2 regions of the Paenibacillus sp. FSL L8-0641 genome follow, and region 2 is predicted to be linked to the other one. Evidence: a T-box and tRNA genes for the amino acid it is inferred to sense, from the RefSeq annotation. Region 2 holds a T-box; the other holds one or more tRNA genes.

Region 1 (3,191 bases), 2.1 Mb from region 2:
ATGAATTGTAGTCATCAAACCTTCAACGATACCAAATTTATCTTGCAGTGTTTTAGCCATAGGAGCCAGGCAGTTCGTTGTGCAAGAAGCACCAGAGATTACAGTTTCAGTTCCATCCAGAATTTCATGGTTTACGTTGTAAACGACAGTTTTCATGTCGCCAGTAGCTGGAGCGGAGATAACAACTTTTTTAGCGCCGCCTTTCAAATGTTTCTCAGCAGCTTCTTTAGTTGTGAAGAAACCTGTGCATTCCAGAACGATGTCTACACCCAGGTCTCCCCAAGGGAGTTCTTCAGGGTTGCGGTTAGCCAAAACTTTAACTTCTTTACCGTTTACTTTGAAGAAGCCATCATGTACTTCTACTTGTCCTTGGAAATTACCTTGTGTTGTATCATATTTCAACAAATGTGCCAACATTTTGGAATCTGTCAAGTCATTGATTGCTACTACTTCAATACCTTCCACGTTTTGAATCCGACGGAAAGCAAGGCGTCCAATACGTCCGAAACCATTAATACCAACTTTAACTGTCATGAGTGAGTTCCTCCCAAAGTTCGTTTAGTTTAGTTTTATATATTCAAGACAGACCCGAAAGCCTGTCAAGACAACACGATTCATAAATCCTATATTAATCATTTAAATAACGACTTACAATCTCAACAGCAGCGCCTTCGTCGGTGACTAGAATGTCTTCTTGCCCGAAACGCAGTACCGCATGAATAGCGGCCGCCTTGTTCTTGCCTCCAGCTACACCTAGAACCGTATCGGTACGCCTAATGTCCTCCAATCGGAGTCCAAGCGTCAGCATTCTGTGAACAACGACGCCATCTTCGTTAAAATAATAACCAAACGATTCGGCTACCGCCCCTTCACTGCTGATCTGGGCAAAGGTTTCGGGATCAAGTTTACGTCTATGTGCCATCGCTATGGCGTTGCCTATCCCGTGAATGATGATACGACTCTCGCGAATCAGGCTCAATATATCCTGAATGTTCGTATCTTCAAGCAAGGAGTTGTAAGCATGATTGCTGAGCAAATCCGGTACATGGAGCAGACGGTATTGAGCGCCGACCTTGCGAGCCATTGTGGAAGCAATTGTGTTGGCCTGCATTTCCATGCTTTCTCCCAAACCCCCGCGTGCCGGTACAAACCACCCACCCTTAAGGGGGCCATTAGAAGGCAATGCCAGTTGTTCCGCCACGTCTGCAATCGTCGTGCCACCTGTTACAGCGACCACATCCTCGTCGTCCATAACACTTAGCAACGCTTTTGCTCCAGCGCGCCCCAGCTCCTGCTTTGTTAACGGAGAAACATCCGAATCCCCTGGAACGACAACCACCTTCCTCAAACCATAGGCTTGACGAATCTGGTCCTCCAATTGGGACAGGCCGAACAAGTTGTTCGCAATCGGCTCCAGCTGTTCCAGCAGATCCAGTCCTGCTTTGCTCACCTTCATGCCTACACTCTCAATCTCAATTAGCCCCTGAGCTTTAAGAAGATCGGTTTCGGCGCGCAACACGCGCTCGGTCATGTTCAGTGAAGCTGCCAGTGTTCTGCGTCCAACAACATCGGACAGCATAATCTGATGCAGGATCGTGTACCTTTTTTTCAAAACATCCATGAGGTCGGGCAGAAGCTGCTTCTGTATTTCTAATATCTTTCGCATGCTTTCCACTCCCGCACACTTCTAAGTTCTGTCTCTAATGCTCTATCTCTAACTGGTCTTAAAACGTCCCGGGATAACTTTTTAAGTCCCACGTATATCTTAACCAATATTTGCTCCATATGCAAGTCTATCTGAACCTATATTTCTCAACCATTTGTCTGAATATGCGCATTTAATAAAAGCTTGCAATTCACTGCTGTATATCATATAATCATCTTTGTTTCCAATTAGCTGTTTAATTAGTTAGTTGTTTGCATTGAATCAACTATGCGCCCGTGGTCCAACGGATATGACGTAGGCCTCCGGAGCCTGAGATCGAGGTTCGATTCCTCGCGGGCGCGCCATTTTAAATGAACGCTTAAATGCTTCTATATAATGTTTTAACCAATAAGAGCGCTGAGGGCTCTTTTTTTTAATCATTAGTTTGACTTTCTTTGACTTTTTGTTTGAAATTGTTTATCATGTGGTTAATACGCTAACAGTTTATAAATAAGGGACGTGTACTCGGCATGTCCACCAAATCCACTAACGATATTTAAGGGAGGTTTTTTGACGTGAGCTATGTTCCTATGGTAGTAGAACAAAGTAACCGCGGCGAACGCGCCTATGACATTTATTCCAGACTGTTAAAGGATCGCATTATTTTGTTAGGCTCGGACGTCAATGACGTTGTAGCCAACTCTATAATTGCGCAAATGCTGTTTTTGGCTGCCGAAGATCCTGAAAAAGATATTCACTTGTATATTAACAGTCCTGGCGGTTCCATTACAGCTGGTATGGCCATTTTCGATACGATGCAATACATTAAACCTGATGTATCTACGATTTGTGTAGGTATGGCGGCTTCCATGGGCGCGTTCTTGCTGAATGCAGGCGCCAAAGGTAAACGTTTCGCTTTGCCAAACAGTGAAATTATGATTCACCAACCTCTGGGTGGTGCACAAGGCCAGGCAACGGATATCGAAATCCGCGCACGCCGCATTCTGAAAATGCGTGATAAACTGAACCGCATTCTCGCAGATCGCACAGGCCAACCACTGGAACGTATTGAAAAAGATACAGACCGTGACTACTTCATGTCTGCTGATGATGCCAAAGAATACGGTATTATTGATAAAGTGCTAACTAGCTCCTCTCCAGAAGGTGTATAAGAGAAAAAATTTGCCTCTCAATAGCTGGTAAATGAAAAAGCTGCTCCGGATGTTATTATCCGGTAGGCAGCTTTTTTGCTTTATTGTTTTTTAGAGTATAGACAGTCCAACTTACTCATTTCTACTATTAAATCTGTCCCGCAAAAGGCTTTCCGCCTTGAGGCAGCAGTTGACCGAACGAGTAGGTAAACTCCGGAATTCCATACGCGTATGGCGCATAATCATACAAATCAAACACGATTGTTACTCCACTGTTCGTCACATAAAAATTCTGATCTGCCGCCAACTCTTTAAATTTACCGAATCCTTCACCAGCCTGAAGCGCATCGATTTTTTTCTTCAAATCAGCATTGAGGAACTTTTTGTAATTTGGA
Region 2 (3,191 bases):
GCGTGAAGTAGATGGCGAAATGCTGCCGACGATTAAGATCTCGGGGAATCCAGAAAAAGTATCCACACCAGGCAAAAAGGATGTATATCGCATTGTGGATAAGAAGAAAGGGAGAGCTGTAGCCGATTATATTTCTTTTCCGGATGAAGAGCGTCCGCGTAATGGTAAGCGCCTGAAGCTGTTTAACCCTTTGCATCCGTATATGAAGAAGTATGTAGAAAATTACGAAGCCGTGCCGATGCTTGAGCCTATTTTTATAAATGGACAGAAGGTATATGAGCTTCCCGAGCTGGATGAAATTCGTGCCTACCATACTTCACAGTTAAAACTGTTCTGGCCAGAATATTTGAGGAAGCTGAACCCTGAAATTTATCGTGTAAATCTGAGCGAGAAGGTATGGGAGCTAAAGCAAAAGCTGATCGACAGCTATATGCAGCCCGAAGTTGAAGAAAAAGAATAGTTGGAAGAGGCACCTCATGAATGCATGGGGTGCCTCTTTGTGTTGGAGCATGTAGGAAATAGGAGCTTATTTATAAATTTCTCTCATCACATGTCGTAGCTCAGGGACAATAATGCGTTCCATTGCCAAACGAACGGCTCCGCGTGAGCCAGGCATAGAAAATACAGCTGTCTGACCCACAGTGCCAGCTACAGCCCGGCTTAAGATAGCTGCTGAACCAATGTCCTCAGCATAGCTTAAATAACGGAAGATTTCCCCAAAGCCAGGTAGTTCCTTATCCAGTAGAGAGGAGACAGCTTCATAAGTAGTATCACGTGGAGAAATACCGGTACCACCTGTCAAAAGAACAGCCTCGATGTCATCCTGTGCCGCTGCTTCGGATACTAACTGCTGAATACCTTCGTAGTCATCCTTGACGATGACATATCGAACAACTGTATATCCATTGGTTTCTAGTAGATCCATGAGCAGTCGTCCCCCAGTATCTGTTTCCACGGTGCGTGTGTCCGAGACAGTCACGACCATGCAATTCACTTGTTGGGGGGATTCCTGACGGTGTTCCTCTACAGAAGACATATTCATTAAAATGTTCACTCCTTGATCGGTGGTTAGACATACACTTTTTACAATAGAGCAATGACTGAGCGTATGCAAGTCAGAAACAGGGGCTAAAAATCCATGTGATTAATATCCTTGCATTTGCACACTGGAATATAGTACACTTCCTTACATAAGTCGGGATTGTATTGTCTTGTTTTATTGAAAGCGCGCACATCAAATGATTAACCTCAAGGGACAGTGGGTAATAGTACAGCAGGGTCAACAACTGGGAGGTAATGTAATATGAATCATTCATACCAACAATGCGTGGATGCTTGCCTGGAATGTATGAACGCTTGCAATGTATGTTACGTAGCGAGTTTGAAGGAATATGATTTAGCTATGCTGCGTGAATGTATTCGAGTGAGTAGGGAATGTGCAGAAATATGCGGATTTGCTGCTCAAATGATGCAGCGTGGAACGGATTTTGCCGAGCAAATCTGTGAGCTATGCGCCAAGGCCTGTGAGGTATGTGCTGCTGAATGCAGCAAGCATTCCCATGATCATTGTAAACATTGTGCAGAAGCCTGCCGTCGTTGCGTTCAGGCATGCCGCCAATTGGTGGCAGTGTAATTACATATATGGAACTAGTGCCTGAAGAGGAAATAATAGGTTGCTTTCTACTGAATAGGTTTGTATAATGAATGGAATTAACGTCACGGAACGGGAAAGTAGCAGCTGAGCCGTATCATTACAGCGAGCCGGAAGAGGTGGAAGCCGGTATGAGGTCCGATGTGAAGCGCACCCGGGAGACGGTTGATCCAACGAGCAGAACTTCTAGTAGATCAGCCCGGCAGACACCGTTATTAGTCATTGGAGTGAAATCGCGATTTGTGTAGTTAGCTTTAGCTGCACAACCGATTTACGAAGAGTGGTACCGCGGGATATTGAAGTTCTCGTCTCTTGAATGATTTCAAGAGGCGGGGGCTTTTTTTGTTAGATTCTATAAAAAGAAGGAGAGAGATCATCATGTTAATGAGGATTGCTGCTCAAGCGATATTAGCCCATACGGGCTTGGAGGAAAAAGAAATTTTATCTTTATTTGAGGTGCCTCCGCAGCCTGAATGGGGAGATGTGGCGTTTCCCTGTTTTATGCTGGCTAAAAAGTTTCGAAAGTCTCCGCAGCACATTGCACTGGAATTGGCGGAACTAGTAGGCCATAAAGAAGGTTTAACCGCTTCAGCATCGGGTGCCTATGTAAACATAACCTTGGATCGATCGGTTCATATTCCGCTTATGCTTGCTGAATTGAGCAAGGCTGATTTCCTCAGGCCTAATATCGGGAACGGGCAGCGGGTAGTTATTGATATGTCCTCGCCTAATATTGCCAAACCGTTTGGTATCGGTCATCTTCGCTCTACGGTTATCGGTGCTGCCTTGTATCGCATACTTGGTGAAACAGGTTATGTACCTATTAGTGTGAATCATCTTGGGGATTGGGGAACACAGTTTGGTAAGCAAATTGCGGCCTATAAAAGATGGGGAAATGAGGAGCAGTTACAACATGATCCGATTGGTGAATCGCTAAAGCTATATGTGCGTTTTCATCAGGAGGCCGATCATGATCCGACTTTGGAGGATGAAGGGCGCGAGTGGTTCCGACGTTTGGAACATGGGGATGCGGAGGCTCGACAACTATGGGAGTTTTTTGTTGAAATCAGTCTGGGTGAATTTGATCGTATGTACCAGCGTCTAAACATTGCATTTGACCATGTGCTGGGAGAAAGTTTTTACAATGATAAGATGCAGGCAGTTATTGATCAATTAAGAGCAAAAGGATTGTTGGAGGAAAGTGATGGGGCGCTCGTAGTTCGCCTGGAAGACGAGGAACTGCCTCCGTGTCTTATTCTGAAAAAGGATGGAACCACCATTTATCCGACACGTGATCTGGCAACAGCGATTTATCGTCATGAAGTGATGAAGGCTGATCGTTTGCTGTACGTCGTTGGTGGAGAACAGAAGTTGCATTTCCAGCAGGTGTTTGCGGTGCTGAAGCATGCAGGGGAGGCATGGGCGGAGCAATGTGAGCATGTGCCGTTTGGATTAATGCGGTTTGCGGGTAAGAAAATGTCCACAAGACGTGGCAAGGTTGTGAAGCTGGAGGAGGTGCTGGATGAAGCTGTAGCGCGTG

The links. The T-box of region 2 lies ahead of argS (arginine--tRNA ligase). A T-box ahead of a tRNA ligase gene usually reads a tRNA of that ligase, here a tRNA-Arg.
Region 1: it encodes a tRNA-Arg, which carries the amino acid that the T-box ahead of argS (arginine--tRNA ligase) is inferred to sense. The anticodon was not compared.

What each region holds. Positions count from the first base shown of each region.
Region 1 covers NZ_JBBOUW010000001.1:212,350-215,540, reverse strand. Annotated here, with positions in the region: gene gap (type I glyceraldehyde-3-phosphate dehydrogenase) at 1-534, opposite strand, end outside; gene MKY16_RS00950 (sugar-binding transcriptional regulator) at 629-1,666, opposite strand; tRNA gene MKY16_RS00945 (tRNA-Arg) at 1,936-2,010, shown strand; gene clpP (ATP-dependent Clp endopeptidase proteolytic subunit ClpP) at 2,221-2,817, shown strand; gene MKY16_RS00935 (PdaC/SigV domain-containing protein) at 2,945-3,191, opposite strand, start outside.
Region 2 covers NZ_JBBOUW010000001.1:2,275,732-2,278,922, forward strand. Annotated here, with positions in the region: gene MKY16_RS10405 (nicotinate phosphoribosyltransferase) at 1-460, shown strand, start outside; gene MKY16_RS10410 (MogA/MoaB family molybdenum cofactor biosynthesis protein) at 527-1,042, opposite strand; gene MKY16_RS10415 (four-helix bundle copper-binding protein) at 1,304-1,633, shown strand; T-box leader at 1,711-1,967, shown strand; gene argS (arginine--tRNA ligase) at 2,030-3,191, shown strand, end outside.